Regions from separate parts of the Plantibacter sp. LMC-P-059a genome, predicted to be linked through region 2. Evidence: predicted binding sites of a transcription regulator. Region 2 holds the regulator's gene; each other region holds the start of a gene.
The links. Region 2 encodes HrcA, which represses chaperone genes, less so after heat shock. Its sites were predicted from a motif close to TTNGCACTCGNNNNNNNCGAGTGCNAA; they were not measured.
Positions count from the first base shown of each region.

Region 1: groL (chaperonin GroEL) is a predicted target of HrcA. The motif match lies at 8,926-8,952, and genes of this name have one in related genera.
Region 3: groES (co-chaperone GroES) is a predicted target of HrcA. The motif match lies at 5,763-5,789, and genes of this name have one in related genera.

Region 1 is NZ_JARVRZ010000001.1:702,509-713,058, reverse strand. Features, by position in the region: gene cysS (cysteine--tRNA ligase) at 1-254, shown strand, start outside; gene rlmB (23S rRNA (guanosine(2251)-2'-O)-methyltransferase RlmB) at 244-1,254, shown strand; gene QRN27_RS03360 (DUF4032 domain-containing protein) at 1,357-2,637, opposite strand; gene QRN27_RS03355 (ABC transporter ATP-binding protein) at 2,743-3,852, opposite strand; gene QRN27_RS03350 (DsbA family protein) at 4,109-5,068, shown strand; tRNA gene QRN27_RS03345 (tRNA-Thr) at 5,115-5,190, shown strand; gene QRN27_RS03340 (DMT family transporter) at 5,248-6,201, shown strand; gene QRN27_RS03335 (nitroreductase family protein) at 6,212-6,760, opposite strand; gene msrB (peptide-methionine (R)-S-oxide reductase MsrB) at 6,757-7,176, opposite strand; gene QRN27_RS03325 (DUF3263 domain-containing protein) at 7,400-7,702, shown strand; gene QRN27_RS03320 (LytR C-terminal domain-containing protein) at 7,724-8,296, shown strand; gene QRN27_RS03315 (cold-shock protein) at 8,582-8,785, shown strand; gene groL (chaperonin GroEL) at 8,990-10,550, shown strand, end outside.
Region 2 is NZ_JARVRZ010000001.1:175,188-185,737, forward strand. Features, by position in the region: gene QRN27_RS00845 (16S rRNA (uracil(1498)-N(3))-methyltransferase) at 1-260, opposite strand, end outside; gene dnaJ (molecular chaperone DnaJ) at 262-1,383, opposite strand; gene hrcA (heat-inducible transcriptional repressor HrcA) at 1,438-2,460, opposite strand; gene QRN27_RS00860 (DUF4870 domain-containing protein) at 2,676-3,233, shown strand; gene hemW (radical SAM family heme chaperone HemW) at 3,345-4,571, opposite strand; gene QRN27_RS00870 (DUF1990 domain-containing protein) at 4,582-5,226, opposite strand; gene lepA (translation elongation factor 4) at 5,223-7,073, opposite strand; gene rpsT (30S ribosomal protein S20) at 7,293-7,553, shown strand; gene holA (DNA polymerase III subunit delta) at 7,711-8,766, opposite strand; gene QRN27_RS00890 (ComEC/Rec2 family competence protein) at 8,792-10,550, opposite strand, start outside.
Region 3 is NZ_JARVRZ010000002.1:90,110-100,659, forward strand. Features, by position in the region: gene QRN27_RS03835 (ABC transporter ATP-binding protein) at 1-255, shown strand, start outside; gene QRN27_RS03840 (ABC transporter ATP-binding protein) at 252-1,028, shown strand; gene QRN27_RS03845 (PDDEXK family nuclease) at 1,539-2,483, shown strand; gene QRN27_RS03850 (ABC transporter substrate-binding protein) at 2,789-4,069, opposite strand; gene rarD (EamA family transporter RarD) at 4,257-5,162, opposite strand; gene groES (co-chaperone GroES) at 5,390-5,686, opposite strand; gene QRN27_RS03865 (class I SAM-dependent methyltransferase) at 5,845-7,038, shown strand; gene QRN27_RS03870 (DUF4190 domain-containing protein) at 7,085-7,768, opposite strand; gene tsaD (tRNA (adenosine(37)-N6)-threonylcarbamoyltransferase complex transferase subunit TsaD) at 7,882-8,940, opposite strand; gene rimI (ribosomal protein S18-alanine N-acetyltransferase) at 8,937-9,473, opposite strand; gene tsaB (tRNA (adenosine(37)-N6)-threonylcarbamoyltransferase complex dimerization subunit type 1 TsaB) at 9,470-10,099, opposite strand; gene tsaE (tRNA (adenosine(37)-N6)-threonylcarbamoyltransferase complex ATPase subunit type 1 TsaE) at 10,110-10,550, opposite strand, start outside.

The DNA.
Region 1 (10,550 bases), 530 kb from region 2:
GCAGTGTCGCGGTGCTCGACATGACCCGCGTCCTCGGTATCGACCCGACCGACCCCTCGTGGTCCTCGGGCACCGACCCCATCACTCACCGATCCCTGTCCGCACTCGTCGAGCGCCTGCTCGTCGATCGCGCTGACGCCAGGGTCGCCAAGGACTTCGCAGCGGCCGACCGGATCCGCGACGAACTCACCGCGGCCGGGATCACCATCGAAGACACCCCGTCCGGAGCACATTGGAGTATCAGTGGCAAGTAAGCCTTCCCGCCCGACCGGGCCGAAGAAAGCGAAGAAGGGTCCCACCAAGGGCACCGGCGGCCTCGGCCGCAAGGCGCTCGAAGGTCGTGGGCCGACCCCCAAGGCCGAGGACCGCGCCTGGCATCCCGCCGGCAAGCGGAAGGCCGCGCAGGAGCGCTACGCGGCCTCCGGTGGCACCGGTAAGCCCAAGCAGCCGGCCGGCCAGAACGGACGACCGTCGACGAACGGCCGCACCAAGCAGAAGTCGAGCGACGAGTCCGAGGTCGTGACGGGCCGCAACTCCGTGCTCGAAGCGCTGCGCGCGAAGATCCCGGCCACCACGCTCTACGTCGCGACGCGCATCGAGATGGACGACCGGGTGAAGGAGGCGCTCAGCCTCGCCACCCGCCGCGGCATCCCCGTCCTCGAGGTGATGCGGCCGGAACTCGACCGCATGGCCGGGTTCGACGGCGTCCACCAGGGGCTCGCCATCAAGGTGCCCCCGTACGAGTACGCGCACCCCATGGAGCTGCTCGACCAGGTGATCGCGCGGGGCGAGAACCCGCTGTTCATCGCCCTCGACGGCATCACCGACCCGCGCAACCTGGGTGCGATCATCCGCTCGACGGCTGCGTTCGGCGGGCACGGCGTCATCCTCCCGCAGCGTCGGAGCGTCGGGCTGACCGCCTCGGCGTGGAAGACCTCGGCCGGCGCGGCGGCACGCACGCCGGTCGCGATGGCCGCCAACCTCACGCAGACGCTCAAGGCGTTCAAGGAGCGCGGCGTCTTCGTGATCGGCCTCGACGGCGACGGCGACGTGTCGCTCCCCGGCCTGGAACTCGCCGACCAGCCGATCCTGGTGGTCGTCGGCAGCGAGGGCAAGGGACTCTCGCGCCTCGTCACCGAGACGTGCGACGCGGTCGTCTCGATCCCGATCTCGGCTGCGACGGAGTCGCTGAACGCGGGGATCGCGGCGAGCGTGACGCTCTACGAGATCGCGCGTCGACGGAGCGCCGATTAAGCGGCAGCATCACGACGGTCGGACACGCCGACCGGACGGCCGAAGGCCCTGGGAACGGATCACCGTCCCAGGGCCTTCGGCCGTCCGGGCCCGCGCCATCGGTCAGACGAGGTCGCGCCAGTCGACCGGGCCGGTCATCGCGGCGGGGATGCTGATCGCTTCGGTGGGCGGCACGATCATCGTCGCCTCGTCGCGACGGTGTCGCAAGACGGTGTTCACATAGGATCCGACCGCCTCGGCCAGCGGGATGTCGCGGCCCTCGTTCTGCGCGAGGAACCACCGGTGCTCGAGGAGCTGGTGGAAGATCTCCGCCGGCTCGAGCTTGCCGCGGAGCTCGCGTGGGATGGCCTTCACGACGGGCTCGAACACGCGGATCAGCCACTCGTGTGCGGCCATCTCCTCGTCGAAGCCGTCCTTCCCGAACGACGCCGAGTATGCGTCGAGGTCGTTGAGTAGGCGCCTGGCCTGGTTCTCCCCGGCGTCGAGGCCCGTGAGTCGCAGGAGCCGACGCTGGTGGTGTCCGGCGTCGACGACCTTCGGCTGAATGCGGACGGTGGAGCCCTCGTCGGTCGTCTTGATCGCGAGCTCCTCGATGTCGAAGCCCAGCTCGTTCAGACGGTGCACGCGTTCCGTGATGCGCCAGCGCTCGGAGGCGTCGAAGGACTCGGAGCCCGTGAGCTCCTTCCAGAGGGAACGGTAGGCCGCGACGATGCCGTTGCTCACGGTCACCGGGTCGAGCTCGACGTCGGCGCGCCCGCCCGCCTCGAGGTCGAGCAGTTCACCGGCGATGTTCACGCGCGCGATCTCGAGGTCGTTCTCACGCTGCCCGTTGGACAGCCCTCCCTCGTAGAGCTTGCCGGTCTCGGCGTCGACGAGGTAGGCGGCGAAGGCCCCCGCGTCGCGTCGGAAGAGCGTGTTCGACAGCGAGACGTCGCCCCAGAAGAACCCGACGATGTGCAGGCGGACGAGCAGGACGGCGAGGGCGTCGACCAGGCGGGTCGCCGTGTCCGGACGCAGCGTCCCCTGGAAGAGCGCGCGGTAGGGGAGGGAGAACTTCAGGTGCCGGGTGACGAGCACGCTCGGGAGTTCCCGGCCCTTCCGGTCGGAGCGGTTGGTGATGACCGCCAGCGGGTCGACGCAGGGGATGTCGAGGCGCTGCAGCGTGCGCAGCATGTCGTACTCACCCTTGGCCATCTCGGCGGTGGTCTCCTTGACGGCGATCACGTACCCGGAGAGGTTCGCGAACCGCACCAGGTGGCGGGAGATGCCCTTCGGCAGGGACGCGATGGCCTCGTTCGGCCAGTTCTCGAGGGGAAGCTCCCAGGGCAGGTCGAGCAGCGCGGGGTCGACGGTGGCTGCGGTGATGTTCAATGCGCCGGACATGGTGCGATGCGCTCCTCGGGAGTGATCGAGCTGAGATGGGACAGACGAAAACGACGATGGTCGAGCGATCGGAGACCGACCGCTCGACCATCGTCGGCGGAACTACTAGATCGAGGAGGACACGACCGGCTTGTTGCCGAGGCGCTCACCCGAAGCCGAGTCGAACGCGTGCACGTGGTGCGGCGTCGGCGCGAGGAACACGGTGTCGCCGATGTGGGCGTGGTTGCGGCCGTCGACGCGGGCGACGATGTCGGTGCGCTTGCCGGAGACCTCGGTGTGGCCGTAGAGGTAGCCGTCGGCGCCGAGCTCCTCGACGAGGTCGACGGTCACCTCGATGCCGGAGCCGGAGTTGCTGGAGACGGTGATGTCCTCCGGGCGCACGCCGACCGTGACGTTCTTGGACGGGGCGGCGTCGGTGATCTCGCGCTCCACCGGGATGATGAATCCACCGAGCTTGATGCCGCCGTCGGCGATCTCACCCTCGAAGAGGTTCATGGCGGGGCTGCCGATGAAGCCGGCGACGAACACGTTGTTCGGCTTCTCGTACAGGTCGCGAGGCGTGCCGACCTGCTGCAGGATGCCGTCCTTCAGGACCGCGATCCGGTCGCCCATGGTGAGCGCCTCGGTCTGGTCGTGCGTGACGTAGACCGTGGTGACGCCGAGGCGACGCTGGAGCGACGCGATCTGGGTGCGGGTCTGGACGCGGAGCTTGGCGTCGAGGTTCGACAGCGGCTCGTCCATGAGGAAGACCTGCGGCTGACGGACGATGGCGCGACCCATCGCGACACGCTGACGCTGACCACCGGAGAGCGCCTTCGGCTTGCGGGTCAGGTAGTCCTCGAGGTCGAGGAGCTTCGCGGCTTCGAGGACGCGGGTGGCGCGCTCCTCCTTGCCGACGCCGGCGATCTTGAGCGCGAAGCCCATGTTCTCGGCGACGGTCATGTGCGGGTAGAGCGCGTAGTTCTGGAACACCATCGCGATGTCGCGGTCCTTCGGCGGCACGTCGGTGACGTCGCGGTCGCCGATGAAGATGTGGCCGTCGTTGACCTCTTCGAGGCCGGCGAGCATGCGGAGCGAGGTGGACTTGCCACAGCCGGACGGGCCGACGAGGACGAGGAATTCGCCGTCGGCGACCTCGAGGTTCAGCTTGTCGACCGCGGGGCGGGTGCCGCCCGGGTAGAAACGGGTTGCATTGTCGAACGTCACAGACGCCATGGTTGTTCTCCTTCACCGGCAGGTACGTGCCGGACGATCCGTTGTGAATGGACGCGAGCCCGCCGACGATGGCCGACTCGCCGTTCCAGTATGCCATGGGCCCCTGGGAATGGAAGGGTGCCCGGCGGATCGGTCTCTCGGCGGACGCACAGCCTCCTCCCTGCCTGGTTTGGGCCTCTCCCAGGCGGCAGGTCTACGATTGCTCTGTTTGGCGCTGCTGGGTCTACGTAGCGCAATCCCCCCGAAACGAGGATCAATGTCTGGCGCTGGATCGCAGAACCGACCGACGAAGAACGAACGCCGCGACGCGGCCCGCGAGAAGGCACGTGTGCTGCGCGAGCAGCAGAAGCGGCGCGACCGCCGCAACCGCGTGCTGCTGCAGGGCGGAATCGTGCTCGGTGCGCTCGCGATCGTCGCCGCCGTGGCGATCATCATCGTGACGTCGATCAAGCCGGCCGGCCCCGTCCCGACGGCTGCGCAGAACGACGGGTTCACCGTCGGCGCCGGTCTGCAGCTCGTCGGCGCACCCGCCGACGCCCCTACTCCCACGCCGACCGCCACCGACGCGGCTGAGCCTGCACCGGCCGAGACGCCGGCCGCCACGGAGACCCCGACGGCCGAGGGCGTCGAGATCTCCGTCTACCAGGACTTCCTGTGCCCCTACTGCGGTCAGTTCGAGACCACGAACGCCGAGCAGGTCAAGGGATGGCTCGAGGCCGGAGCGGCGACCTACACGGTGCACCCGCTCGCCACGCTGAGCAACCTGTCGCTCGGGACGCAGTACTCACTGCGCGCCTCGAACGCCGCGGCCTGCGTCGCGCAGTACTCGCCGAACGACTTCTTCTCCTTCAACACCGCGTTGTTCGAGAACCAGCCCAAGGAGAACACCGAGGGCCTGACCGACAAGGAGCTGAAGTCCATCGCGAAGGGCGTCATCTCCGGTGGGGAGAAGAAGATCAACACCTGCATCGACGACGGCACCTACAAGTCCTGGGTGAAGGACTCGACGGACCGCGCACGGAGTGGCCCGCTGCCCGGCACCGACGTCGCGAAGGTCGAGGGGACGCCCACCATCCTGGTGAACGGCAAGCAGTACACCGGTTCGCTCACCGACGCCGAGCAGTTCGCCGCGTTCGTGCTCGCCGTGTCCAGCGAGAGCTACTCGACCGACACCCCGTCGCCGAGCCCGAGCGAGTCGCCCGCGACCAACGGCTGATCCGCCGCCATCGTAGGATGGTCGAGACCGGGGTCCGCCCCTGTCGGCCGACGTGGCGCAATTGGTAGCGCAACGCTCTTGTAAAGCGTAGGTTACGGGTTCAAGTCCCGTCGTCGGCTCCAACCCAGAACCGCCCGTCAGCGTTGCTGGCGGGCGGTTCCGTGTGGAAGGAACCGTTCGTGAACCGCATCCCAGCATGGCTCGCCCTCCTGATCGCCGTGGTCAGTGGCGCCTTCATCGCCGTTCAGGCGCGCTTGAACGGCGAGCTCGGCGCGCGGCTCGGCGACGGCTTCACCGCTGCCGCGATCTCCTTCGGTGGTGGGCTGATCATCCTGACCGTCGGGCTGGCTGTCTCCCGAACCGGGCGGAGGGGCCTGTCGACCGTCGCGACGGCGGTGCGTCGTCGCGAGATGCCGTGGTGGACGGTCCTCGGCGGGTGCGCAGGCGCGTTCCTCGTGCTGTCGCAGGGACTCACCGCGGCTGCGCTCGGGGTGGCGCTGTTCACCGTGGCGGTCGTCGCCGGACAGACCGCGAGCGGGCTCGTGCTCGACCGCATCGGCTTCGGCCCCGGAGGCGTCGTCGGGTTCACCGTGCAGCGCGTCCTCGGGGCGCTCGTCGCCCTCGTCGCCGTCGGCGTCGCGGTCTCGGGTGAACTCGGCGGGAGCATCCCGCTCGGCCTGCTCGTCCTGCCGCTGCTCGCCGGGATCGGGATCGGCTGGCAGCAGGCGGTCAACGGGCGGGTGAAGATGCGAGCGCAGAGCACGCTCGCCGCGACGTTCATCAACTTCATCGTCGGAACCGTCGTGCTCGTCGTGGCCGCTGTGCTGCACGCGTTGTTCGTCGCACCGCCCGGAGCGTTGCCTGGGGAGTGGTGGCTCTACCTCGGCGGACCGATCGGCTGCGTCTTCATCGCCGTGGCGGCGTTCCTCGTGCAGCACACCGGGGTGCTCATCCTGGGGCTCGGGACGGTCGCCGGCCAGACGCTGAGCGCGCTCGCCCTCGACGTCTTCCTACCGACCGACGACGGGGGCGTCCACGTGTCCACCGTCGTCGGCACCCTGCTCGCGTTCGTGGCCGTGGCGATCGCGTCAGCCCGGTTCCGCCGTCGACCCGCCGCGCCGGCCGGCACCTGAGCCGATCGGATCACGGCATCCGGCTGAAGTGCGCCTTCGCGTTGATCGTCTTCCGACGGCCGGTCCGGCCGTTCCCCGGCTTGCCGCCGACGTAGAGCCACCCGAGGAGGTCTTCGCCCTTCTGCAGGCCGTGCGCTTTCCGGACGGCCTTCGTGCGCGTCGCGCCGCCGGTCCGCCAGAACACGCCCCATCCGGCGTCGTCGAGGAGCAGGCTGATCATGTGGGCGACACCCGAGGCCACGGCCTCCTGCTCCCAGGCGGCGACCTTCGACTTCTTCACGCTCACCACGACCGCGAGCAGCAGGGGAGCGCGAAGCGGCTTCGTCGAGGGCTTCGAGTCGCCGTCCGCCTTCGCGAGCGCCCGGCCCAGTTTCACCCGGTCGTCGCCCCGGAGGGCGATGACCCGCCAGGGGCGCAGGGCTCCGTGGTCGGCCACGCGGCCGGCGGCGGCGATGATCTCCAGCAGCTCCTCGTCGCTCGGGGCGACGTCGGTGACCTTCGACCACGAACGCCGTCCGGCGACGGCGGCGAGGACCGGGCTCTCGACGGACTCCGTCACTCCGTCGGCTCAGCGGTGTCGGCTGCTGCGAAGTTGAGCGCGATGGAGTTCATGCAGTAGCGGTCTCCGGTGGGTGTCCCGAAGCCGTCGTCGAAGACGTGCCCCAGGTGAGAGCCGCAGGAGGCGCAACGCACCTCGGTGCGGACCATGCCGAGGGTGCGGTCTTCGATCAGCTGGACCGCGTCGGGGTTCACGGACTCGTAGAAGCTCGGCCAGCCACAGCCGGAGTCGAACTTCGTCCCGCTCTTGAAGAGTTCGGCGTTGCAGGCGGCACAGGTGTACAGGCCGGCGCGCGACTCATCGAGGAGCTCACCCGTCCAGGCTCGCTCGGTCGCCGCTCCGCGGAGGACCTGGTACTGCTCGGGCGTGAGTTCCTCGCGCCACTGCTCGTCGGTCTTCGACACGTCGTACGTCATGCTGCTCCATTCGTTCTCGGTCATCCTACGCGCGGGGCCGCGTCGTACCTGCGGCCTCCGACTTCCAACTCAACACTGGGGAGTCGCTGATCCTTCCCGGTGAACGTGCCTCCTCGCCGGAGCGGATGCGACTCGACGACGCTCCGCTGAATAGACTGAGGAACCGTCCGGGTGGAGTCCTCCCGGACGCCTGGCACGGTACCGATCAGGAGGGGGATCGAGCATGCAGCCTGCATCGCACACGCCCGACGGCGGCGACGCGTCGGACCCCACCCCAGGCCTCACTGAGCGCGAACGCGAGATCCTCGAGTTCGAGTCCCACTGGATGCGCCACGTCGGGGCGAAGGAGGCCGCCATCCGCGACCGCTTCGCACTCTCGCCGACCCGCTATTATCAACTGCTCGGCGCGCTCATCGACTCGCCGTCCGCTCTCGCCCACGACCCCATGCTGATCAAGCGGCTGCAGCGCACCCGCGACGCCCGACTCTCGGCACGAGGAGCTTCAGCTCCACGTACCGACGGCTGAGCAGCCCACGGAGAACACACCATGGCTGAATCCTTCCCGCCCGACCGCTTCGACGAGGTCCCGGACCTCAAGCGCGTCGGTGCGCACCGTGCCCCGGCGCCGAAGGGGCGTGGCTGGATCGCCTTCCTGGTCGCCGTGGTGGCGACGTTGGTCCTCGTCGGCATCGGCACCTTCGCCCTGTTCGGGTTGAACGACCGCATCGACTTCTTCGGCGGCGCGCCCAGCCCGAGTGCGACGGCGACGCCCACGCCGACGCCGACCGAGGTGCCTCCCGTCGTCGATCCCGCAGCGAGCATCCTCGTCCTGAACGGGACACCGACCGAGGGCCTGGCAGCCTCGGCGGCGGCAGCGATCGCGGCCGCCGGGTTCACCCAGCAGATCCCGACGAGCGACGCGAGCACCGAGGATGTCACGGCGAGTGGCGTCTACTACCAGGACCCCTCGCAGGAGGGCGTGGCACGCGCCATCGCGAACGCGCTCGGTGGCATCCCGATCCAGATCACGGACCAGTACGCGATCCCGGTCGAGGAGGGCGAGGCGCCCGTGCTCCGCGTCGTCGTCGTGGTCGGCGCCGACTACCAGCCGGCCGCCTGAACGCGGCATCGATCGGGCCTCACCGGCTCGCCGGACCAGGCTGTGTTTCCGGGGTGTTTCCTCCATGTTGAGTTGTCGTAATACTCCGCGACGATTGTCGATTTCGGGGTGATCCGGGACACCGCCCCGGATTAGTATCTGGAATTGGCCGCTCATCCCGTCCCGTCTCGACTCGCCCCTGAGTCCGTTTTGGCGCAGGGTGGCCGCCGGGGTCCCGACTCCGGACGGCAGGTCCGGGTTCGGCAGCAGCCGACGCCTGTGAGCACGCAGCAATGGGAGTATGAAATGGCGAACGGAACCGTCAAGTGGTTCAACGCTGAGAAGGGCTTCGGCTTCATCACGGTCGACGAGGGTGGACAGGACGTCTTCGTCCACTACTCGGCGATCGACATGAGCGGCTACAAGTCCTTGGAAGAGGGCCAGGCGGTCGTCTTCGAGGTCGGCACCGGAGCGAAGGGGCCCCAGGCCGAGGCCGTCCGATTGGCATAAGCACCCATCGGACACGGGATTCCTGCGACGCCGTCCACTCCGGTGGGCGGCGTCGTTCGTCGTCTCGGGGTCGTTCCCGGGAGTTCGCTCAGGGCGCTGGCGCTCACTTGCACTCCCACCCCCTGAGTGCCAGAATCGACTTAGCACTCGTACTCATTGAGTGCTAAAAACGTTCATGACGTCCGGGAGGGACGAAAAACACACATGGCTAAGATCATTGCTTTCGACGAGGAGGCCCGTCGCGGCCTCGAGCGTGGACTGAACATTCTTGCTGACACGGTCAAGGTCACCCTTGGGCCGCGCGGTCGCAACGTCGTCCTCGAGAAGAAGTGGGGCGCCCCCACGATCACCAACGACGGCGTGTCCATCGCCAAGGAGATCGAACTCGACGACCCGTACGAGAAGATCGGCGCGGAGCTCGTCAAGGAGGTCGCCAAGAAGACTGACGACGTCGCCGGCGACGGCACCACCACCGCCACCGTGCTGGCTCAGGCACTCGTTCGCGAGGGCCTCCGCAACGTCGCCGCAGGCGCCGACCCCATCAGCCTCAAGCGCGGCATCGAGAAGGCCGTCGAGGCCGTCACGGCCGAGCTCATCGCCAACGCGAAGGAGGTGGAGACCAAGGAGGAGATCGCTGCGACCGCTTCCATCTCCGCCGGCGACACCACCATCGGCGAGATCATCGCCGAGGCGATCGACAAGGTCGGCAAGGAAGGCGTCGTCACCGTCGAGGAGTCGAACACCTTCGGTACCGAGCTCGAGCTCACCGAGGGCATGCGCTTCGACAAGGGTTACCTGTCGCAGTACTTCGTGACCGACCCCGACCGCCAGGAAGCGGTGTTCGAGGACCCCTACATCCTCATCGCCAACCAGAAGATCTCCGCGATCAAGGACCTCCTGCCGATCGTCGACCAGGTCATCCAGTCGGGCAAGCAGCTCCTCATCATCGCCGAGGACGTCGACGGCGAAGCACTCGCGACGCTCGTCGTGAACAAGATCCGTGGCATCTTCAAGTCCGTCGCCGTCAAGGCTCCGGGCTTCGGTGACCGCCGCAAGGCGCAGCTGCAGGACATCGCCATCCTCACCGGTGGTCAGGTCATCTCCGAGGAGGTCGGCCTCAAGCTCGAGACCGTCACCCTCGACCTCCTCGGCCGCGCCCGCAAGGTCGTCATCACCAAGGACGAGACCACCATCGTCGAGGGTGCCGGCGACGCCGAGGCCATCGCCGGTCGTGTGTCGCAGATCCGCAAGGAGATCGACAACACGGACAGCGACTACGACCGCGAGAAGCTCCAGGAGCGTCTCGCCAAGCTCGCGGGCGGTGTCGCGGTCATCAAGGCCGGTGCAGCGACCGAGGTCGAGCTCAAGGAGCGCAAGCACCGCATCGAGGACGCCGTCCGCAACGCGAAGGCTGCCGTCGAAGAGGGCATCGTCGCCGGTGGTGGCGTCGCGCTGATCCAGGCCGGCAAGACCGCCTTCGAGAAGCTCGAGCTCGTCGGAGACGAGGCGACCGGTGCGAACATCGTCAAGGTCGCCATCGACGCTCCGCTCAAGCAGATCGCGCTGAACGCTGGCCTCGAGCCCGGTGTCGTGGCCGACAAGGTCCGCAACCTGCCCGTCGGACACGGCCTCAACGCCGCGACCGGCGAGTACGTCGACATGCTCGCCGCCGGCATCAACGACCCGGTGAAGGTCACGCGCTCCGCGCTGCTCAACGCAGCGTCGATCGCCGGCCTGTTCCTCACCACCGAGGCCGTCGTCGCCG
Region 2 (10,550 bases):
GCCAGCGCCTGCACGAGCACGAGCGCCGGACGGTTCTCGGGATGCACGACCACCGACTCGACGCGCATCTCGAGCTCGCCCGGTTCGCTCCGGACGACGGTTCCGGTCGCGATCAGTCCGCGTCCGTTGCCGATCGACGTCGTCTCCCCCACCCGCAGCCGGCTGACCGACACGGCGTGCTTCGCCTCCGGCCCCCGGAGGGTGACCGAGTCGCCGACGCCGGTCGATTCGAGGTCCTCGCGGACGTACAGCGAGCTCATCTCAACCGACGCCGTGGAAACGGTCGCGGATCTTCGCGAACAGGCCCTGCTGGAACTGCGCGAGCGCAGGAGGCCCCTGACGCCGGCCCGAGGCGAAGCTCTTGATGAGTTCCCGCTCGCGGTGGTCGAGCTTGGTCGGGGTGACGACCTGGACGCCGATCTTGAGGTCCCCTCGGCTGTTCCCGCGGAGCCGGGTCACGCCGCGGTCCTTCACGGTGATGACCTCAGAGCTCTGGACGCCCGGACGAAGTTCGACCTCGACGTCGCCGTCGAGTGCGTGGACCGTGACGTGGCGCCCGAAGATGGCGTCCGTCATCGGGACCTCCAGCGTGCACAGCAGGTCGTCGCCGTCGCGGCTGAAGACGTCGTGGTGCTTGACCTTCATCTCGAGGTAGAGGTCGCCGTTCGGGCCTCCGGCCGGTCCGACCTCGCCGCTGCCCGGCATCTGCAGCCGCAGGCCGGTGTCGACACCGGCCGGGATGTCGACCGAAACGGTGCGACGGGCGCGGAGGCGTCCCTGACCCTGGCAGGTGACACACGGGGTCGCGATGATCGTCCCGTAGCCACGGCAGGTGCCGCACGGTGCCGAGGTCATGACGTTCCCGAGCAGCGAGCGGACGGCGCGCTGGATGGAACCGGTGCCGTGGCAGATGTCGCAGGTGACCGGCGAGGTGCCTGGCTGGCAGCAGGAGCCGTTGCAGGTGCCGCAGAGCACCGCGGTGTCGACCTCGAGGTCGCGGTGGGTGCCGAAGATGACCTCGTCGAGGTCGAGCTCGACCCGGAGCAGCGCGTCCTCGCCGCGCGAACGACGTGACTTCGGGCCGCGCTGCTGGCCGCCGCCGCCGAAGAAGGTGTCGAAGATGTCACCGAAGCCGCTGAAGCCGGCGTCGCCGCCACCGAAGCCGCCCGCCTGCGGACCCAGGTCGTACTGCTGGCGCTGTTTGGGATCACTGAGCACGTCGTAGGCGTGCGTGACCTCCTTGAATCGCTCCGAGGCGTCGGAACCCGGGTTGACGTCCGGGTGCAGCTCGCGGGCGAGGCGGCGGTAGGCCTTCTTGATCTCTTCGGGCGTCGCCTCCTTGGCGACGCCGAGGGCTGCGTAGTGGTCGGGGTAGTCAGCCACTGAGGGCCTTTCGTTCGAGGTGCGGAAGGTGTTGGTGGACGCGACGAGGAGGCGTCACTCGGCGTCGAGGATGCGCGAGAGGTATCTGGCGACGGCTCGGACCGCCGCCATGTTGCTCGCGTAGTCCATTCTCGTCGGGCCGAGGACGCCGAGACGGGCGATTTCGCCACCAGAGGAACGGTAGTTCCCCGCGACGACACTCGTCGTCTCGAGGCCGAAGGACGCGTTCTCCCGCCCGATGCTGGCGACGACGCCGTCCCGCTCCGACTCCATCTCGCCGAACAGCCTGAGGAGGACCACCTGCTGCTCGATCGCGTCGAGCACCGGGTAGATGCTCCCCGGGAAGTCGTCCTCTGTGCGAGCGAGGTTCGCTGCGCCCGCCATCACGAGGCGGTCCTGGCGCTGGGCCGAGAGCTGCTCGCGCACGGCGTCGACGATCCGGACCGCCGCGGACCGGTCGAGTTCGGCGATCGTGTCGGGGACGTCACCGAGGGCGTCGTGGGCGTCGAGGAGCGGACGGCCTGCGACCGCCTCGTTGCACGCACCGCGGAGGCGCGCGATGAGGTCGTCGTCGACCGGCCGCTCCGTCTCGATGAGACGCTGCTCCACCCGGCCGTTGTCGAGGATGATGACGGCGAGCACCCGGTTCGGCGTGACGCTCACGAGCTCGAGGTGCCGGACGCGGGCACGGGAGAACATGGGGTACTGGACGAGCGCGACCTGGTTCGTGAGTTGCGACAGAAGCCTCACCGTGCGGTGGAGCACTTCGTCGAGGTCGCCGGATGCGCCGAGGAACGTCTCGATCGCCGTCCGTTGCGCGTTGTTCAGTGGGCGTCGGTCGGCCAGGTGGTCGACGAACATGCGGTAGCCCTTGTCCGTCGGGACGCGCCCCGAGGAGGTGTGGGGTGCGGCGATGAGCTCTTCGTCCTCGAGCTGCGCCATGTCGTTCCGGATGGTGGCCGCCGAGACCCCGAAGGAGTGACGATCCACGATCGTCTTCGACCCGACCGGCTCACGCGACGCGACGTAGTCCTGGACGATGACCCGGAGGACCTCGAGACCGCGATCCGACACCATGGCGAACCCCTCTCCTCGTCTCCGCCGAACACCGATCGTCAGCACTCGAACACCCTGACTGCCAATCATATCGCGGCCCACCGGAAGCCATCCCTTGCGCGCCGTGGCGGCCCAGGAATACCGTTGGCGACAGGCGTGGGTCCCGTTTCCGCGACACCTGGTGCGATACGCTCTGCTGGACCAATTGAATATCACTCTCCGTGAAAGGTGCGAAGATGTCCGATCCGAACGCTCAACCGCCCGTCGACCCTGCCAAGGGCGGGTCGGTTCCGCCTGCAGGAGACGGCGCGACGCCCCCGCCCGCAGCTCCTCACCAGCCGCCGGCAGGCTCCTACCCGCCGCCGCCCGCCGGTGGCTACGCGCCGCCGCCGCCCGGTGCCGGCTCCTACCCGCCGCCGCCCGCCGGCGCCCCGCAGTACCAGCAGCCCTACCCCGTCGCCCAGCCGATGAGCCCGTCCGACGAGAAGCTGTGGTCGACCCTCATCCACATCGGTGGGATCTTCTTCGGGTTCATCCCGCCACTGATCGGCTACCTGGCGCTCAAGGACCGCGGTCCGTTCATCAAGGCCCACACGCTCACGGCACTCAACTTCCAGTTGACCATGCTCATCGCGCTCGTGGTCGGGTCGATCCTCACGATCGTCGTGGTCGGCATCCTCGTCATCATCGCCGTGTACATCGTCGTGATCGTGTTCAGCATCATCGCCGCGATCAAGGCGAACAAGGGCGAGCTGTACAGCTACCCGCTCACGATCCAGTTCATCAAGGCCTGATCCTCCGAGCCGCACACGACAGCCCCGTCCGGTCCGCCGGTCGGGGCTGTCGGCGTTCCGGCGGCCTGACGTCGTTCGACGGCCTGATGAACGGGACGCGCCCGGACCGCGTCAGTCGCCGACGAGCCGCCGCACGACGGCATCGGCGAGGAGTCGACCGCGTCGCGTGAGCTCCAGACGGCCGAGGAGCGCCTGCCGTGCATCGACGAGCTCCTCGGCGATGAGCCCGGCGACGGCGGTGCGCGCCTCGGGGGCGAGGGTGCGGATCGGGATGCCGTCGCGCGTCCGGGTCAGCAGCAGGATGCGCTCGAGTTCGCGGGTCTCGTCGTCGAGGGTCTCGCGGCCGGCCGCGGGTGACTCGCCTGCCGCCATGCGCTGCGCGTAGGCCGCAGGATGTTTGACGTTCCACCAGCGCACCCCGCCGACATGGCTGTGGGAGCCGGGACCGACACCCCACCAGTCCTCACCGGTCCAGTAGGACAGGTTGTGCCGGGAGCGGTGATCGTCGGACGTCGCCCAGTTGCTGACCTCGTACCAGCCGTATCCGGCCGCGGTCAGGAGGTCGTCGGCGAGCTCGTACATGTCGGCCTGCAGATCCTCGTCGGGCGTTCCGACCACGCCGGAACGGATCTGGCGGGCGAGCTTCGTGCCGGGCTCGACGATGAGCGAATAGGCCGACACATGGTCGGGGGCGCAGGCGATGGCCGTCTCGAGTGAGACACGCCAGTCGGCGAGCGTCTCCCCCGGTGTCCCGTAGATGAGGTCGAGGCTGACGCCGAGACCGGCGTCGCGCGCCCACTGCACCACGAGCGGCACCCGCGCCGGGTCGTGCGTGCGTTCGAGGGTCGCCAGGACGCTCGGCACCGCCGACTGCATGCCGAACGAGACACGGGTGAAGCCGGCGTCCGCCAGGGTCTGCAGGTACGCGGCGTCCACGGAGTCCGGGTTCGCCTCCGTCGTCACCTCGGCGCCGGGCGCGAGGACGAAGGAGTCGGTCACGCCACGCAGCATGCGGACCAGGTCGTCCGCCGGCAGCAGGGTCGGTGTGCCACCGCCGAAGAAGACTGTGGAGACCTGGCGGTCGGGGACGCCGGACGCCTCCAGCACACCGCGGCCGAAGCGGATCTCGGCGACCGCCTCGTCGGCGTAGTCCGACTGTTTCGCGCCGCGGAGTTCCGTCGACGTGTAGGTGTTGAAGTCGCAGTACCCGCAGCGCACCCGGCAGAACGGCACGTGCAGGTAGACCCCGAAGGCGCGCTGGTGGGCACCGACGGCCGCCGTCTCCGGGAGCAGCCCGTCGGACGGCGCCGGGTCGGCGAGGGGAAGCGCGCTCGGCACGATCCGTCGCTCAGAGGCCGCGCGACGGCAGGAGTGCGCGCAGGTAGGCGTCGTTCATGGTCTTCCGACGGCGCTTCGAGCCGACGAGCTTCGCAGCCCCCTTCGTCGGGCGGAAGAAGGAGCGCACCACGATCCAGACGGAGTCGTCCTCCCGCTGTTCGATCGTGAAGGACTGCTCACCGCTCTCGGGGTCGCCGTCCATCGTGCCGATGGCCAGGCTGACGTGCCCCGGTTCCTCCGTCACGGAGATCACGCGATGCGGGCCGACGAGCGGTTCTCCGCCGACGGAGCCCGCGAACACGACCGTCGTACCCGGCGTGATGAACGGCGTGCCGTCCTCGGCGAACCGCTGCTCCTCGTGCGTCTCGATCGGCTCCAGCGGGGTGCCGTCCTCCGCGAAGGCGATGCCGCCGTACTGCACACCCGTCCCCGGGTGCACGTCGGTGATCTCGACACCGCTCGACCGGTGGAGTCCCCAGGTGAGCAGCGCGCTGGTCGCCAGAGCGAACCGCTCCTCACCGCTGCCGAGCCGGAACTCGTCCTCCGAGGGGACGTAGCCCTCCGGCGGGTATTGCATGAGGTCACTGCGCTGGGTCGCGCCGACCGCCGCGTAATCGACGGCCTCGTCCTCGAACGAGCTGCGTCGCGCGGTCACTTCTTGTCCTTCGTCTCGACATCACCGGAGAGCGCCGCGATGAACGCCTCCTGGGGCACCTCGACCTTGCCGACCATCTTCATGCGCTTCTTGCCCTCCTTCTGCTTCTCGAGGAGCTTCCGCTTGCGGGTGATGTCACCGCCGTAGCACTTGGCCAACACGTCCTTGCGCATCGCACGGACGGACTCACGGGCGATGATGCGCGCACCGATGGCCGCCTGGATCGGGACCTCGAACTGCTGCCGAGGGATCAGCTTCTTCAGCCGCTCGGTCATGAGCACGCCGTAGGCGTAGGCCTTCTCGCGGTGCACGATGGCACTGAAGGCGTCGACCTGGTCACCCTGGAGGAGGATGTCGACCTTCACGAGATCAGCGGCCTGCTGGCCCGAAGGCTCGTAGTCGAGCGAGGCGTAGCCCTGCGTGCGGCTCTTCAGGTGGTCGAAGAAGTCGAAGACGATCTCGCCGAGCGGCATCGTGTACCGGAGTTCGACGCGGTCCTCGCCCAGGTACTCCATGCCGAGGAGCGCGCCACGGCGGCTCTGGCAGAGCTCCATGATCGTGCCGACGTAGTCCTTCGGCGCGAGGATGCCGACCTTCACCATGGGCTCGGAGACCTCGAGAATCTTGCCCGACGGGAACTCGCTCGGGTTCGTGACCGTGACGACCTGCTTGTCCTCGGTCTTCACCTCGTAGGTGACCGACGGGGCCGTGGCGATGAGGTCGAGGTCGAACTCGCGCTGGAGCCGCTCGGTGACGATCTCGAGGTGCAGCAGCCCGAGGAAGCCGACGCGGAAGCCGAAGCCGAGGGCGACGGAGGTCTCCGGCTCGTAGTTCAGTGAGGCGTCGGAGAGCTTCAACTTGTCGAGCGCGTCGCGCAGGATCGGGTAGTCGCTGCCGTCGATGGGGTACAGGCCGGAGAACACCATCGGCTTCGGATCCGTGTAGCCGGGCAGGGCGTCCGTCGCCGGCTTGACCGCCGTCGTGACGGTGTCTCCGACCTTCGACTGCCGCACGTCCTTCACACCCGTGATGAGGTAGCCGACCTCGCCGACCCCGAGCCCCTTCGTGGGCGTCGGCTCCGGTGAGCTGACGCCGATCTCGAGGAGGTCGTGCACGGCGCGGGTCGACATCATCTGGATGCGCTCACGCGGGCTCAGCTGGCCGTCGATCATCCGGACGTAGGTCACGACGCCGCGGTAGGTGTCGTAGACGGAGTCGAAGATCATCGCGCGCGTCGGTGCGTCCGGGTCGCCGGTGGGGTTCGGGATGCGGCCGACCACCCGGTCGAGGAGTTCTTCGACGCCCATGCCCGTCTTGCCGGAGACACGCAACACGTCTTCTGGCCGACCACCGATGAGGCTGGCGAGTTCCTTGGCGTACTTGTCGGGGTCGGCGGCCGGCAGGTCGATCTTGTTGAGCACCGGGATGATCTCGAGGTCGTTCTCGAGCGCGAGATAGAGGTTCGCGAGCGTCTGCGCCTCGATACCCTGTGCGGCGTCGACGAGGAGGATCGCGCCCTCGCATGCGGCGAGCGACCGGGAGACCTCGTAGGTGAAGTCGACGTGGCCGGGGGTGTCGATCATGTTGAGCGCGAAGGTCTCGCCGTTCAACGACCACGGCATCCGGACGGCCTGGCTCTTGATCGTGATGCCGCGCTCGCGCTCGATGTCCATGCGGTCGAGGTACTGCGCCCGCATGTCGCGGTCCGACACCACACCCGTGATCTGCAACATGCGGTCCGCCAGCGTCGACTTACCGTGGTCGATGTGGGCGATGATGCAGAAGTTCCGGATGAACGCCGGGTCGGTCGATGCCGGCTCGAGGGCCTTCACTGCTTGGGGGCTCACGCGTTCCTCGGGGTCAGGGGTGGAATCGGGCAACCCTCATTGTCCCACGGCGGGGAGCACCCGCGCTGCGGTACCCTGGATTGCCAGAACTCGGCCTGACTGGTAATGTTGCCTGTTGGCTTGCGTGTGAGTTGAGACCACACGAGAACTCGCTTGAAGACGCCCTCTTCCGTCCGACGGCACCGAACATCATTTCCTCGAACCGAAAGTTGACCCAACGTGGCAAACATCAAGTCGCAGATCAAGCGCATCGGCACCAACAAGAAGGCCAACGAGCGCAACAAGGCCGTCAAGAGCCAGCTGAAGACCGCCATCCGCGCCACGCGCGAGGCCGTCGTCGCCGGTGACAAGGCTCAGGCCGAGTCCGCTCTCAAGCTCGCCGCGAAGAAGCTCGACAAGGCCGTGAGCAAGGGCGTCATCCACCAGAACCAGGCAGCGAACCGCAAGTCGGCCATCGCCAAGCAGGTCAACGCGCTCTAAGCGACACCAGCTGCAAGGCCCCGGCGTTCTTCGGAACGTGCGGGGCCTTTCGCGTTCCCGGCCGCACAGCGAACCAGCCGCGGCCCATGAAGCCCGCCCCGCTCCCCGAGCTTCTCGGCGGCCGCGGCCCGATCGGCGGCGCGCCGAGAGTGACCGGCTACCGCGCGGCCGGATCGACGCCGCGCGCTGCGATGACACCGACGAGGCGCTCGAGCGCGAACACCGGGTCGCGGGTCGCGCCCTTCACTCCGGCATCGGTCTCGGCGAGCATCTGCACGACGCGGCCGATTCCCGCGTCCGTCCACCCGGACAGGTCGCGGCGGGCTCGGTCGACCTGCCAGGGAGCCAGGCCGAACTGCTGTGCGATCTGACCGGAGCCACCGCGGGCCGACGACACCTTGGCCATCGTGCGGATCTTCATCGCGAAGGCGGCCACGATCGGAACGGGGTCGGCGCCGGAGTCGAGGGCCTGCCGGAGCGCGAGCAAGGCTTCACCGTGGCGCCCGCCGATCGCGGCGTCCGCAACGTCGAAGGCGCTCGTCTCCACGCGGCCGCCGTAGTACTTGTCCACCGTCTGCTCGGTGATCTCCGCCGACGCGTCTGCCATGAGTTGGCTGCACGCCGCGGCGAGCTCGGCGAGGTCGTCGGAGAACGCTCCGACGAGCGCGCGCAACGCCTGTGGGGTGATCCGTCGGCCCGCCGCCTTGAACTCGGCCGCGGCGAAGTCCGCTTTGTCGCTGTCGCGCTTGAGCTCGGTGCAGACGATCTCCACACCGCCTCCGGTACCGGAACGGATCGCGTCGAGCAGCTTCTTGCCGCGCACCCCGCCGTTGTGCCGCAGCACCAGGTACGCGCCCTCCGGCGGTGCCTCGAGGTAGCGGATGGCCTCGGTGAGGAACTGGTCGGAGCACTTCTCGACCTGACTGACGCGGACGAGCCGCGGCTCGCCGAACAAGGAGGGACTCGCGACCGTGAGGAGTTCCCCCGGCGCATAGCTGTCGGCGGCGACGTCGTTCACCTCCAGCGAGGGGTCCTCGGAGACGAGGAAGTCGCGCAGGCGGCGGATGGCGCGTTCGGCCAGGAAGGACTCGGTGCCGGAGACGAGCACGATCGGGGCCGGACGGATCTCCGACCACCCGAGCTGCGGGATCGCCGCGGAGGCCTTGGCGGCCGTCTTGGCCTTGCCGCGACCGGCGGAACGTGGTGCAGCCACAACGGCTCCTCTCGACCGTCCGAGTCTACCGGCGGCCGCCGACGCCGGTCGGGTCGGCGGCTCCGGAGCGTTCCGACCAGACCCGGAACCCTCCGGCCTCCCCCGGTCCGAGCAGGATCGTGCCCGACTCGTCCGTCCGCAGGATCTCGGCGCCCGTGCCCGCGTAGAGGTCCAGGGCGGAACGCGTCGGGTGCCCGTAGCCGTTGTCGGCACCGACCGACACGAGCGCGACCCCCGCAGTGACTGCGCGGGCGAGGCGCTCGCTCTGATCGGCCGACCCGTGGTGGGACACCTTGACGACGTCGATCGGCTGCCCCAGGGTGTGTCGACCGAGGAGACGGTCCTGTGCCTCGGCACCGAGATCGCCCAGCAGCAGGACGGTAGCGGCCGAGAGGTCGAACCGGACGACCACACTCGCGTCGTTGCCCGGCTCGATGCCACCGGCCGCGGGGTCCGGCCACAGCACCCGCCACGGTGCGCCGGTCTGCGGATCGCCGAGGAGTCCCTGGTCGCCGGCCGCGGCCTGCCGTACGTCCGCGCCGGCGTCTCGCAGGACCCGTCCGATGCGTTCGTCGGCGGAATCGCCCACCGGCCCGACGAGGGCGTGGTCGACCAGACCGACGACGGCGTCGAGCCCGCCGACGTGGTCGAGGTCGTAGTGCGTGAGGACGAGCAGATCGATCCGAGTGACGCCCAGTCCTTCGAGGCAGGACCGGAGCGGCTCCGGGTCCGGTCCCACGTCGACCAGCGCGGTGGAACCGCCCTGTCGGAGCAGCACGGCGTCGCCCTGTCCGACGTCGCAGGCCGCGATCGTCCAGTCACCTGGGCGGTGCAAGGCGGTGCCGAGACCGACCCCCACCGTTCGACCGCACAACACGACCAGTGACAGCACCACCACCACGGCGATCGTCTTCCTCCATCCGGCCGGAAGCTCGCGCCCCCGCAGGAGGAGGAGGGCGATGAGCAGCGTCGGGATCGCGACGAGCACGACGCCCAGGGGTCCCTCCGGCCACGGGACACGGGCCGCGGGGATCCCCGCGAACCACCGCGCGACCGCGGCGATCCAGCTCGCCGGTACCCACCCGAGCCAGGCGACCGACAGCGCGAGCGGCGTCGACACCGGGGTGAGGAGGCAAGCGAGGAGCCCGAGCAGCGTGGCGGGTGCCGCAGCCGGACCGGCCAACAGGTTGGCCGGCACACCGCCGAGTTGGATGCTCGGATCCAGCAGGACGAGCATCGGTTGGCAGGCGAGTTGCGCAGCCGCCGGGATCGCGATCAGGGCCGCGATCCGTCGCGGCAACCAGCGGGCGAGGAGGTCCGTGAGTGGACCGCTGAGCAGCAGGAGTCCGCCGGTCGCGAGCACCGACAGGCCGAACCCGTACTGCCCTGCCAACCACGGATCGTTCACGAGCAGCACGATCACGGCGAGGGCCAGTGCGGCGAGGCCTCTGAGCGGTCGTCCGAAGCCGCCCATGAGCAGGACGAACGCGGCCATGAGCGCCGCCCGCTGCACGCTCGGCTGCGGCGTGACGAGGACCACGAACGCCGTGAGCGCGAGGAGCGCGCAGGTGATCCTGAGCGCCCGTCCCCCGCCGACCGCCGCGACCGCTGAGCTGATCAACCAGACGATGACGGCACAGTTCGCGCCGGACACGGCCGTCAGATGTGACAGGGAACTCTGCTGCATCCAGCCGGTCACCTCGTCGCCGACCTGGCTGACGTCGCCGATGGCGAGACCGGGTAGGAGTTCGCCACCCGGCCCGGGAAGCGAGCCGGCGAGCTCG
Region 3 (10,550 bases), on a different contig from region 2:
CAGATGGTGCGCCACATCGCCGACTGGGTGGTCGTCATGGCCGAGGGTCGCGTCGTCGCCGAAGGGCCGCCGGACACCGTCATGGAGAACCCGGCCGTCATCGACGCCTACCTCGGCAGCCACCAGGACGTCGACCTCGGTGTCGTGACGGGCCGGATCGCCGGCGAGGACAGCGCCGCAGCCGAAGAGCTGCTGGCCGAGATCGAAGACGAACGGCTCGCGGCTGGCGCCGAGCCCGAGGAGGAGCGGAAATGAGCGACGTGAAGGGCGCCCCCGTGGGCGGCACTGCGGTCAACACCGCCGAGATGGTCGTCGAGGTCAGCGATCTGACGGCCGGCTACCTGCCCGGGGTGAACATCCTCAACAGCGCGAACCTCACGGCGCGCAAGGGTGAGCTCATCGGCATCATCGGGCCGAACGGCGCCGGCAAGTCGACGCTGCTCAAGGCGATCTTCGGACAGGTGAAGGTGCGGAGCGGTCAGGTCCTCCTGAACGGTGAGGACATCACCGGGCTCCGGGCGAACAAGCTCGTGGCCCGTGGTGTGGGATTCGTCCCGCAGACGAACAACGTGTTCCCGAGCCTCACCATCGAGGACAACCTGAAGATGGGGCTGTTCCAGAAGCCGAAGCAGTACACCGAGCGCCTGGAGTTCGTCACCGGCATCTTCAGTGAACTCGGCAAGCGGTTGAAGCAGCGTGCCGGTTCGCTGTCCGGTGGTGAGCGGCAGATGGTCGCGATGTCGCGCGCGCTGATGATGGACCCGCACGTGCTGCTCCTCGACGAGCCGTCCGCCGGGCTGTCTCCTGTCCGGCAGGACGACGCGTTCATCCGGGTGTCCGACATCAACAAGGCCGGTGTCACGACCATCATGGTCGAGCAGAACGCGCGTCGCTGCCTCCAGATCTGCGACCGCGGCTATGTGCTCGACCAGGGACGTGACGCCTACACCGGTACCGGCCGTGAACTGCTGTCGGACGACAAGGTCATCGGACTCTACCTGGGCACGCTCGGCCAGGACGAGGACTGATCAGGGGTTCCCCACTCGCGGCTCGGCGGGTACTTCGGTACCCTCGAACGTGCTCGTCCCGGCCATCGGCTGTGTGACGACCTGAAGCCACCGGAACCCGACCGGTGATCGAACCACAACTCCTCCCTCCCCCGAGGGGCACCGTCGCACCAAGACGGCCTCCTGAGACGGGGACGGAGGAGTTGTGCATTCCGGCCTCTCCTTCCCGCCCCTCCCCCTTGTGCCAGCGCGGTGCGCTGACGTGAGCGCGGTCCTGGCGCGTGAGCGCGGGTCTCCGGAGCCCCGCGCTCACGCCCTCCACCCGCGCTCACGCCCTCCACCCGCGCTCACGCCGAGTCACCTCCCCCGCGGCACAGCGACCCGCGCTGACGCCCGTGACCCGCGGTGACGTCAGCGCACCGCGCTGAGCACCACGCCGAGGCTCGCTCCACCGCGAGCTGGGCGAGTGGCCGTTTCCACACCTCCTCTCTCATCCGTGTTGGAGCACCTCGGAACGGGCACGGTGAGTCGATGGAATCCTTCGATCTGAACCTGCTCATCCGCCCGAACGGCCTCCTGCTCGTCCGAGACGCACGTCGGGTCGGTGCTGAGCGTCTGGTGAGTGCCGCTCATCGCGACGGAGACCTGGTGCGTCTGCGAAAAGGCATCTACGTCCCTGAACCGACCTGGCGATCCCTGTCCCCCGATGACCGCTACCGCCTCCGGATCGACGCGGCGGCCGTCGCCCTGCGGAAGGACGCCCTGTTCAGCCACTACTCGGCTGCGCGGCTCTGGGGACTACCGATCGTCGGCCCATGGCCTGCCGAGGTGCACACGTTGACGAGCGGCGACCGCGGAGGACGCTCAGCACCGGGAATCATCCGTCATACGACGCAAGGCGCCGTTGCGCATCGGATGCGGCACGGGCTCCCGGTGACCGACCCGGCTCGAACGGTGGTCGATCTCGCCCGGATCGCGCGCCTCGACGACGCGGTCGCCGTCGCCGACGCCGCGCTCCGGCTGAGGCTCACGGACGAGAGCGCACTTCGCTCGCTCGCACGAGATCTGCCGGCGCGTCGTGGAGGACGGCAAGTGCGGTTCGCGATCAGCTTCGCGGACCCCCGGGCGGCGAACGGTGGCGAGTCCAAGATGCGCGTCGTGATCGCCCAGCTCGGATTCGCCGTCCCGTCCCTGCAACAGTCGTTCGCCGACGCCGACGGACCGATCGGCATCGTCGATGCCGTCTGGCCGGACGAACAGGTGATCCTCGAACTCGACGGCCGCCAGAAGTATGTGCGAGAGGAGTTCATGCAGGGACGCGATGTGGCCGACATCGTCCTAGCGGAGAAGCTCCGGGAAGACCGACTTCGTGCGCTCGGCTACACCGTCGTCCGCGCCACTTGGGAGGACCTCGTCCATCCGAGCCGGCTCGCTGCGAAGCTCGAGCGCGCAGGGTCGCAGCGCGCGTTCCGCTGACCCGTGGCTCTTCTTTCGTGGCCAGCGCGGTGCGCTGACGTGAATGCACCGTACCGACCGTCAGCGCGGTGCACTGGCATGAGCGCGCCCCGCTGTGCAGCACCGCCGGTGAACGGGCGCGAGCGCGCCCCCGGCGCGTGAGCGCGGGTCTCCGGAGGCCCGCGCTCACGCGCTGGACCCGCGCTCACGTCAGCGCACCGCGCTGGCACCACCACCACACCAGCGCCAGGTCCGGCGGGAGCGCATGGCGCCGGACACGACGAAGGCCCCGGATCGCTCCGGGGCCTCGTCAGTCGCGCGAGCGACTAGTTGGTGCGGGTGTACTTGTTGTCGTCACCGTACTGGTAGATACCGATGGTCGCCTCGGTCGGGTCACCGTTCTCATCGAAGGTGATCGGACCGGAGTTGCCGTCGTAGTCGATCTTCTTGCCGTCGGCGATGGCTTTCGCACCCTCTTCGAAGGTGGACACCTTCTCGCCCTTGTCCTTGCCACCGGACACGGACTGGAGCTCGCCGGCCATGTCGGCACCCTCGGTCGAGCCGGCCTGCAGCGCCGCGAGGGCGAGCAGGATGACCGCGTCGTAGGATTCGGCCGCATAGCTGTAGTCCTTCAGCGGCTCGCCACCCTCGTCCTTCACGAACGCCTGGAGGCGGTCGGTGAAGTCACCGAGCTTGGCGGTGTCGAGACCGGGCAGCGTCCCCTTGGCGCCCGTGAGGGTACCGGGAGCGAAGTCGGCGCTGTAGTCGGCGAGGTTGCCGTCCACGAAGTAGAGCTTGTCCGACGGGAACCCGGCGAGTCCGGGGACGATCGTCTTGGTCTCCTCGAACGCGATGATCGCGATCGCGTCGGGGTTCTCCGCCTTGACCGCGCTGATCTGCGCGTCGAAGGAGGTGTCGCCCGTGTTGTACGACTGCTCGGCGACCACTTCACCGCCGGCGCTCTCGAACGCCTCCTTGGTGAACTTCGCCAGGCCGGTGCCGTACGAGTCGTTCAAGTAGATGATGCCGAGGGTGGCGTTGCCGTCCTCCGCGATCAGGTTCCCGAGGACCTCGCCCTGCAGCACGTCGGACGGCGCCGTCCGCCAGTAGAGACCGTTGTCGTCCCACGTCGTGAAGTCGGCGGAGGTGTTCGCCGGGGAGAACTGGATGACGCCTGCGCCGGTGACTTCGTCGATGAAGAGCTTCGACACACCCGACGATGCCGCACCGATGATGGCGGTGACGCCCTCGGAGAGCAGACGGGGGACCTCGGTCGCGTACGCCTTGTTGTCGGAGTCACCCGAGTCGCCGAGCGTCAGGTCGATCTTGATGCCCAGGTTGGCGTCGTTGACCTCCTTGACCGCGAGACCGACGCCGGCTTCCTCGGGCGGGCCGAGGAACGCCAGGTTGCCCGTCTGGGGCAACGCGGTGCCGAGCTTCAGGGTGAGGTCGCCAGCAGGCTTGCTGCTGCCGCTGCCACTGTCGTCACTGCCACCTGAGGCGCATCCGCTCAGGACCAGCGCGCTGGCTCCGATCAGTGCGATGCCACCGAGAACGATGGCACGAGGGCGGGAGCGAGCGGCCGTGGCCTTCGAAAAGACGCTCATGGTACTCCTTGCTTGTCAGAAGAGTGGCAGCTCCAGGGGCTGCCGTTGTGTCAAGTTATCCGCTGAGAGTGCGCTGGACAATGTCGTTGACGTTACAAGCGTGTAACACGACCAAATCGTTACCTCAGAGGCACCGGTTTCGCGTCTTTCCTGCAGTGGTCGCGCGATCAGCGACGGAATCCGCTGTTCAGACCCTCGCGGCACGGCGTCGATCGGCGGCCGCGGACCGTCGGCCGCGCGCGGACGCCACGAGCATGTCGCCCGTGAGGATGGCGAGCGCCAACCAGACGAGTCCGAAACCCAGCCAACGCTCCGGCGGCATCGCCTCGTGGAGGACCGCCACGCCGACGACGAACTGGATGATCGGCGCGAAGTACTGGATGAACCCCATCCAGGTGAGCGGCAATCGCCGAGCCGCGGCGGCGAACAGGAGGAGCGGGACGGCCGTGATGACACCGGCACCGATCAGCAGGAGGGTGTGCCCCACGCCGGCGGTGCCGATCGTGAGCCCACCGGAGACCCCGACGGCGATGAGCTGAGCGATCGCGACCGGTGTCAGCCACGCCGTCTCGAGCGTCAGCCCGGACACCGCGTCGACCACGCCACCGACCTGCTTCTTGATGTAGCCGTACAGGCCGAAGGAGAAGGCGAGGATGAGGGCGATCCACGGGACACTGCCGTGCCCGATCGCGAGGACGAGCACCGCGATCACGCTGACGACCACCGCGGCCCACTGTGCGGGACGCAACCGCTCGCGGAGGAAGAACACCCCGAGGAAGACGGTGACGATCGGGTTGATGAAGTACCCGAGCGAGGCCTCGACGACCTGGCCGTTGAGCGCTCCGTAGACGTAGGTCTGCCAGTTGACGTAGATGAGCGCGCCGGCGAGACCCATCGCCAGGACGATGCGCCGCTGCCGCAGGATCCCGAGCAGGCGACGCCAGGAGCGGGTCACGAGGATGAGGACGGCGCAGAACACGAGGGAGAAGACGATCCGCCAGGCGACGACCTCGAAGGCTCCGGCCGGCGCGAGCGCGATGAAGTAGAGCGGCAGCGCTCCCCAGAGGCAGTACGCGGCGACCGCCGAGATCAGACCCGAACGGCTCCCCTGCTGCGGGACCTCGACTCCTGAACGCGCGCGCGCCCCTCCGGCGGCGAGCTCGACATCGACTTCGACTTCCGCTGGATCGCTCGCGTTCTGCACTGGTCCAGGCTAGACCCGCGGCGGGCGGACGGACCTTGTTAAACGGACACAGCCCGAATGGCTGATGCCATTCGGGCTGTGGAGCGGCCTGAGCCGCCAGGTTCGTTCGCCGGTGTCTAGCGGACGACGACGGCGAGGACGTCGCGCGCGGACAGGACCAGGTAGTCCTCACCGGCGTACTTGACCTCGGTGCCGCCGTACTTGGAGTAGATCACCTTGTCGCCGACGGCGACGTCGAGCGGGACGCGGTTGCCGTTGTCGTCGATGCGACCGGGTCCGACCGCCACGACCTCGCCCTCCTGGGGCTTCTCCTTGGCGGTGTCGGGGATGACCAGACCGGAAGCGGTGGTCTGCTCTGCCTCGACCTGCTTGATGACGATGCGATCCTCGAGCGGCTTGATGGAGACCGACACGGTTGACCTCTTTCTTGAAACGAAGACGTTGTTAGCACTCACACTGCGAGAGTGCTGATTCCAGTCTAGGCATCTTCTGGCACTCACGCAATGCGAGTGCCAATGACCGGCTGCTAGCGTTGCCGGATGCACCCAGCTCCGCGCGAAGTCCGCTGACCATGGAACGATCGGAACTCGTGGAGCTCCTGACGGCCGACGGGCTCAGACTCCTCGACTCGCTCCCGCCCTACCCGTCCAAGGATGAGGCCGTCCGACTCGTCGGTCGGCTCCGGAACGAGGGGCACTCCCCCGCGCTCGTCGCGGCCGTGCTCACGCAGTCGCGTCTGCGGCTGAAGGCGGTCGGCAAGTTCGGCCCGTTCGCCGACCGCATGCTGTTCACCGAGGCGGGTCTCGAACAGGCCACCCGGCTGCCCGTGGCGGCGCTGCACGCGGGGCGCTTCGCCCGGGCAGGCCTGACCCGCATCGCCGATCTCGGCAGCGGCATCGGCGCGGACTCGATGGCGATGGCCTCCCTCGACCTGGAGGTGACGGCGGTCGACATCGACGAGGTGACCGCCGCGATCGCGAGCTACAACCTGGCGCCGTTCCCGACGGCGACGGTCCGGAACGAAGCGGCCGAGGACGTCGCGCTCGAGGAGTTCGACGCCGTCTGGTTCGACCCGGCCAGGCGAACGGCAGGGCACGTCGACACGTCCCGACTCGCGAGCGCCGCCGACTACACCCCCTCCCTCGACACCGTCTTCGACACGGCGAGCCGCCTCCCGGTCGGCGTCAAGCTCGGACCGGGGTTCGATCGATCCCTCATCCCCGACGATGCCGAGGCGCAATGGGTCTCGGTCGACGGCCAACTCGTCGAGATGACCCTCTGGTTCGGCCCGCTCGCCCGACCGGGTGTCCGGCGCTCCGCGCTCCTGCTCGCGGACGGCGTCCACCACGAACTCACGGCGGACGGCGACGCGGACGACGCACCGGTCCGCGACCTCGGTGCGTACGTCCACGAACCCGACGGCTCCGTCATCCGCGCTCGCCTCATCGGCGACCTCGCTGTGCGGCTGGAGGCGGGCATGCTCGGTCAGGGCATCGCGTACCTCACGTCGGACAGCGCGACGACCTCGCCGTTCGCGTCGACGTTCCGCGTCATCGCGCGGCTTCCGATGGACGAGAAGACCCTCAAGCGGACGATGCGCGAACGCGGGATCGGGGTCCTCGAGATCAAGAAGCGCGGGGTCGACATCGATCCGGCGGCGTTCCGCAAGCGGCTCGCGTTGCGTGGCGACGGCTCGGCGACGATCATCCTCACGAGGATCGCGGGGAAGCACAGCGCCCTGCTGGTGGAGCGCGTCGGTCACTGACGCGGTGTACCGCGCGGTGCGGTCGCCTTCCCGTCCGTCGTGCTGACTAGGTCGAAACGTAGCCGATGATGACGACGACGCTGTAGACCAGCCATCCGATCGAACAGGCGAGGCCGACGAAGCCGGTCACGAGACCCGTCAGCGCGCGACCACGCGCCCCCGGTTCGCGGCGGCGTGCACCGAATCCGAGGAAGATCGCGACGATCGACAGCGGGAAGCCCCAACCGACGAAGATCGACACGACAAGCCCGACGATGCCGCTGACGAGCGACCAGGTGCTGCGGGTGGTGGACGTGGGGGCGGCCGACGCGCCCGAAGATGAAGGCTGCTGCTGGTACGCGGCGTATCCGCCCTGGCTCGGAGCCTGGTACACGGCCGTCGGCACGGTCTGGAGGTACGTCGACTGCTCGCCCTGCCAGGTGGACGGAGCCGTCGGCTGAGCCGGTCGATCGGATGGAGCGGCCGGCGCGCCGGCGCGCCAGTCAGTGGCAGGCGGCACGCCGTACCCCTGTTGGCCGGCCTGAGACCACTGCTGCTGCGGTGAGGCCTGGTGGTAGGGCGGCTGCGGCTGCGCGGGCTGCTGGTACGGCGGCTGCTGCTGCGCCGTCGGGTACTGCTGCCCCTGCGGGGGTCGACCGCCGTGCTCCGGCTGACCGGACTGCTGCTGCTGCTGCCCCGGCGTGCCGTTCTGCTGCGCGGGCCGTCCCTCGGGGTGCTGTTGCTCGTCCATCGCCACTCCTTCGCTCCGTCACCGGGTACCGGCCCCATCCTATGCGTCGAGCGGTGGACGGGCTCGTCGACGACCGCCTCGAGAAGGGTGCCCCGCTCGCGCCGGGGAGCCGTCTAGTGGACCTGGATCTCCGTGACCGGCAGGGTCGAGTCGGCGCCGAAGTCGAGCGAGGAGGGCTCGCGTCCGGCGGAGATGAGCTGGGACGCGAGCGCCGCGATCATCGCACCGTTGTCGGTGCACAGCTGCAGTGGCGGGATGCGGAGTTCGATGCCCGCTGCCGCCGTGCGCTCGGCGGCGACCTCGCGGAGGCGCGCGTTCGCGATCACGCCACCGCCGAGCAGGAGGCGTGGCACGCCGAGCTCGGTGCACGCTTTGACCGCCTTCGAGACGAGCACGTCGACGACGGCCTCACGGAAGCTCGCCGCCACGTCGGCGACCGGTACCGGCTCGCCGGCGTCCTGCTTGGCCTCGACCCATCTGGCGACCGCGGTCTTCAGCCCGGAGAAGGAGAAGTCGTAGCGGTGGCGCTCCATGTCCTTCGGGAGGCTGAGCCCTCGGGGGAAGCGGATCGCCTTCGGGTCGCCACCGACCGCCGCCCGGTCGATCTGCGGACCACCCGGGTAGGGCAGACCGAGGATGCGTGCGACCTTGTCGAACGCCTCGCCCGCCGCGTCGTCGATGGTCTCGCCGAGGAGTTCGACGTCCGAGACGAGATCCCGCACCAGGAGGAGCGAGGTGTGTCCGCCCGACACCAGCAGCGCGATGGTCGGGTACTCGATGAGGCCGTCCTCGGAATCGAGCACGTCGGCCCCGACGTGTCCGACGAGATGGTTGACCGCGTACAGCGGCTTGCCGAGGGAGACGGCGAGCGCCTTCGCCGCTCCGACACCGACCATCAGTGCGCCGGACAGGCCAGGACCGCTCGTCACGGCGACGGCGTCGAGATCGGCCAGCGTGACGCCGGCTTCGGCGAGTGCCGTCAGGAGTGTGGGCTGGAGCGCCTCGAGGTGGGCTCGTGCAGCCACCTCGGGGACGACGCCGCCGTACCTGGCGTGCTCGTCCATGCTGGAGGCGATGGTGTTGGCGAGGAGTCGGTGTCCGCGGACGATGCCGATGCCGGTCTCGTCACAACTCGTCTCGATGCCGAGGACGAGTGGTTCGTCGCGGTTCATGCCATGCTCCCGGGGTGGTCGTCGGCCTGTTCGAGCGGAGGCCGCCCGTGCGCGGGCATCGGTGGCCTCGCCTGGACGGTGAGACGCATGACGATGGCGTCGACGTCGTCCGGTTGGTAGTACCCGGGTCGCACCCCGAGCTCCTCGAAGCCGAGGCTCCGGTACAGCGCGATCGCGACGGGGTTGTCAGCCCTGACCTCGAGGAACACCTGCGACACGTCCTGCTGTCTCGCCTGTTCGATGAGCGCCTGCATGAGCAGACGCCCCAGCCCGCCGCCTCTGGCGTGGCCGGCGACGGCGATGGTCTGGATGTCGGCGTCGTCGGAGCGGGAGGGCGCGAAGAGCCCGGCGTAGCCGGCCAGCGGGGCGTCCTCGGCGTCGACCTCGGTCGCGACGAGGTAGTGGCCGTGCGGTGAGGCGAGTTCGGCACGCATCATCTCGGTCGACCACGCGTCGTTGAGGAACACGGTGCTCTCGAGTTCCATGATCGCGTCGAGGTCTGCGACGCCGGCCCGGCGCAGGAACCAGGTCATGCCGTCACCCGCTTGGCGCCGGTGGACATCGTCACATCGGGTGAGCGCAGGTAGAGGGGTTCCTCCCCCGCGAACGCGCCGTCGGAAGCGAGGAGCAGTGCCGCGATCCGGCCCAGCGCACCGGCTGGGACGACGACCGCGTCGAACCGCACGGCCTCCGAGCTCGGCAGGTCTTCCGGCTTCGCCAGGGCGGGACCCTGGGTGCGGACGGGGAGACCGGTCGCGTCGAGGCCCGCGTAAGCCGTCCAGTAGCGCTCGCGGCGACGGGCGTCGGTGACGACCAGGAGCCCGTCGTCCGGCGTTGCCCGGCCGGTGGCGTAGGCGTCGAGCGCGATGCCGTCGTGGCTCACGACGGGGTGGACCGGGAGTCCGGCTCCGACACCGAAGCTGCGTGCGGCCGCGATGCCGATCCGGAGCCCGGTGAACGGTCCGGGGCCCATGCCGGCGACGACCCCGGTGAGGTCGGCGACGGCGACCCCCGCCTCGTCGAGCGAGCCGGCGATGAGCGAGCCGATGACCTCGGCGTGACGCATCGGGTCGTCGGATGACCGTTCGGCGAGGATCACGCCGTCCAGGGAGACGACGGCGACGCTCGAACCCGCGGATGTATCGATCGCCAACAGCACGTCGTCCAGCCTACCCGGGGTCGGTGGCGGCATGCCGCGAGAGCGTGAGCGTCCGCTGCTCGATCGGTTCCTCACCGGCGTCGCTCGTCGTGGGCGCGTCGCCGGCACCGGTCGGCCGCTCGATCACGAGCTCGAACCATTCGGGGACGACGCCGTCGAGGAGTCCGGCGCCCCACTCGACCACGACGACGGATCGGGCGAAATCGATGTCGAGGTCGTCGAGTTCGAGCGCCGAGCCGAGCCGATACGCGTCCACGTGCACGAGGGGCGGACCGCCGACGAGACTCGGGTGGGTGCGCGCCAGCACGAAGGTCGGGCTGGTGACCGGACCACGCACCCCGAGCCCCTCCCCGATCCCGCGCGTGAGGGTCGTCTTGCCCGCCCCGAGCGGCCCGGTCAGCACGAACAACTGCCCGGCGCGCAGTTCCGCGCCGAGCCGGACGCCGTACGC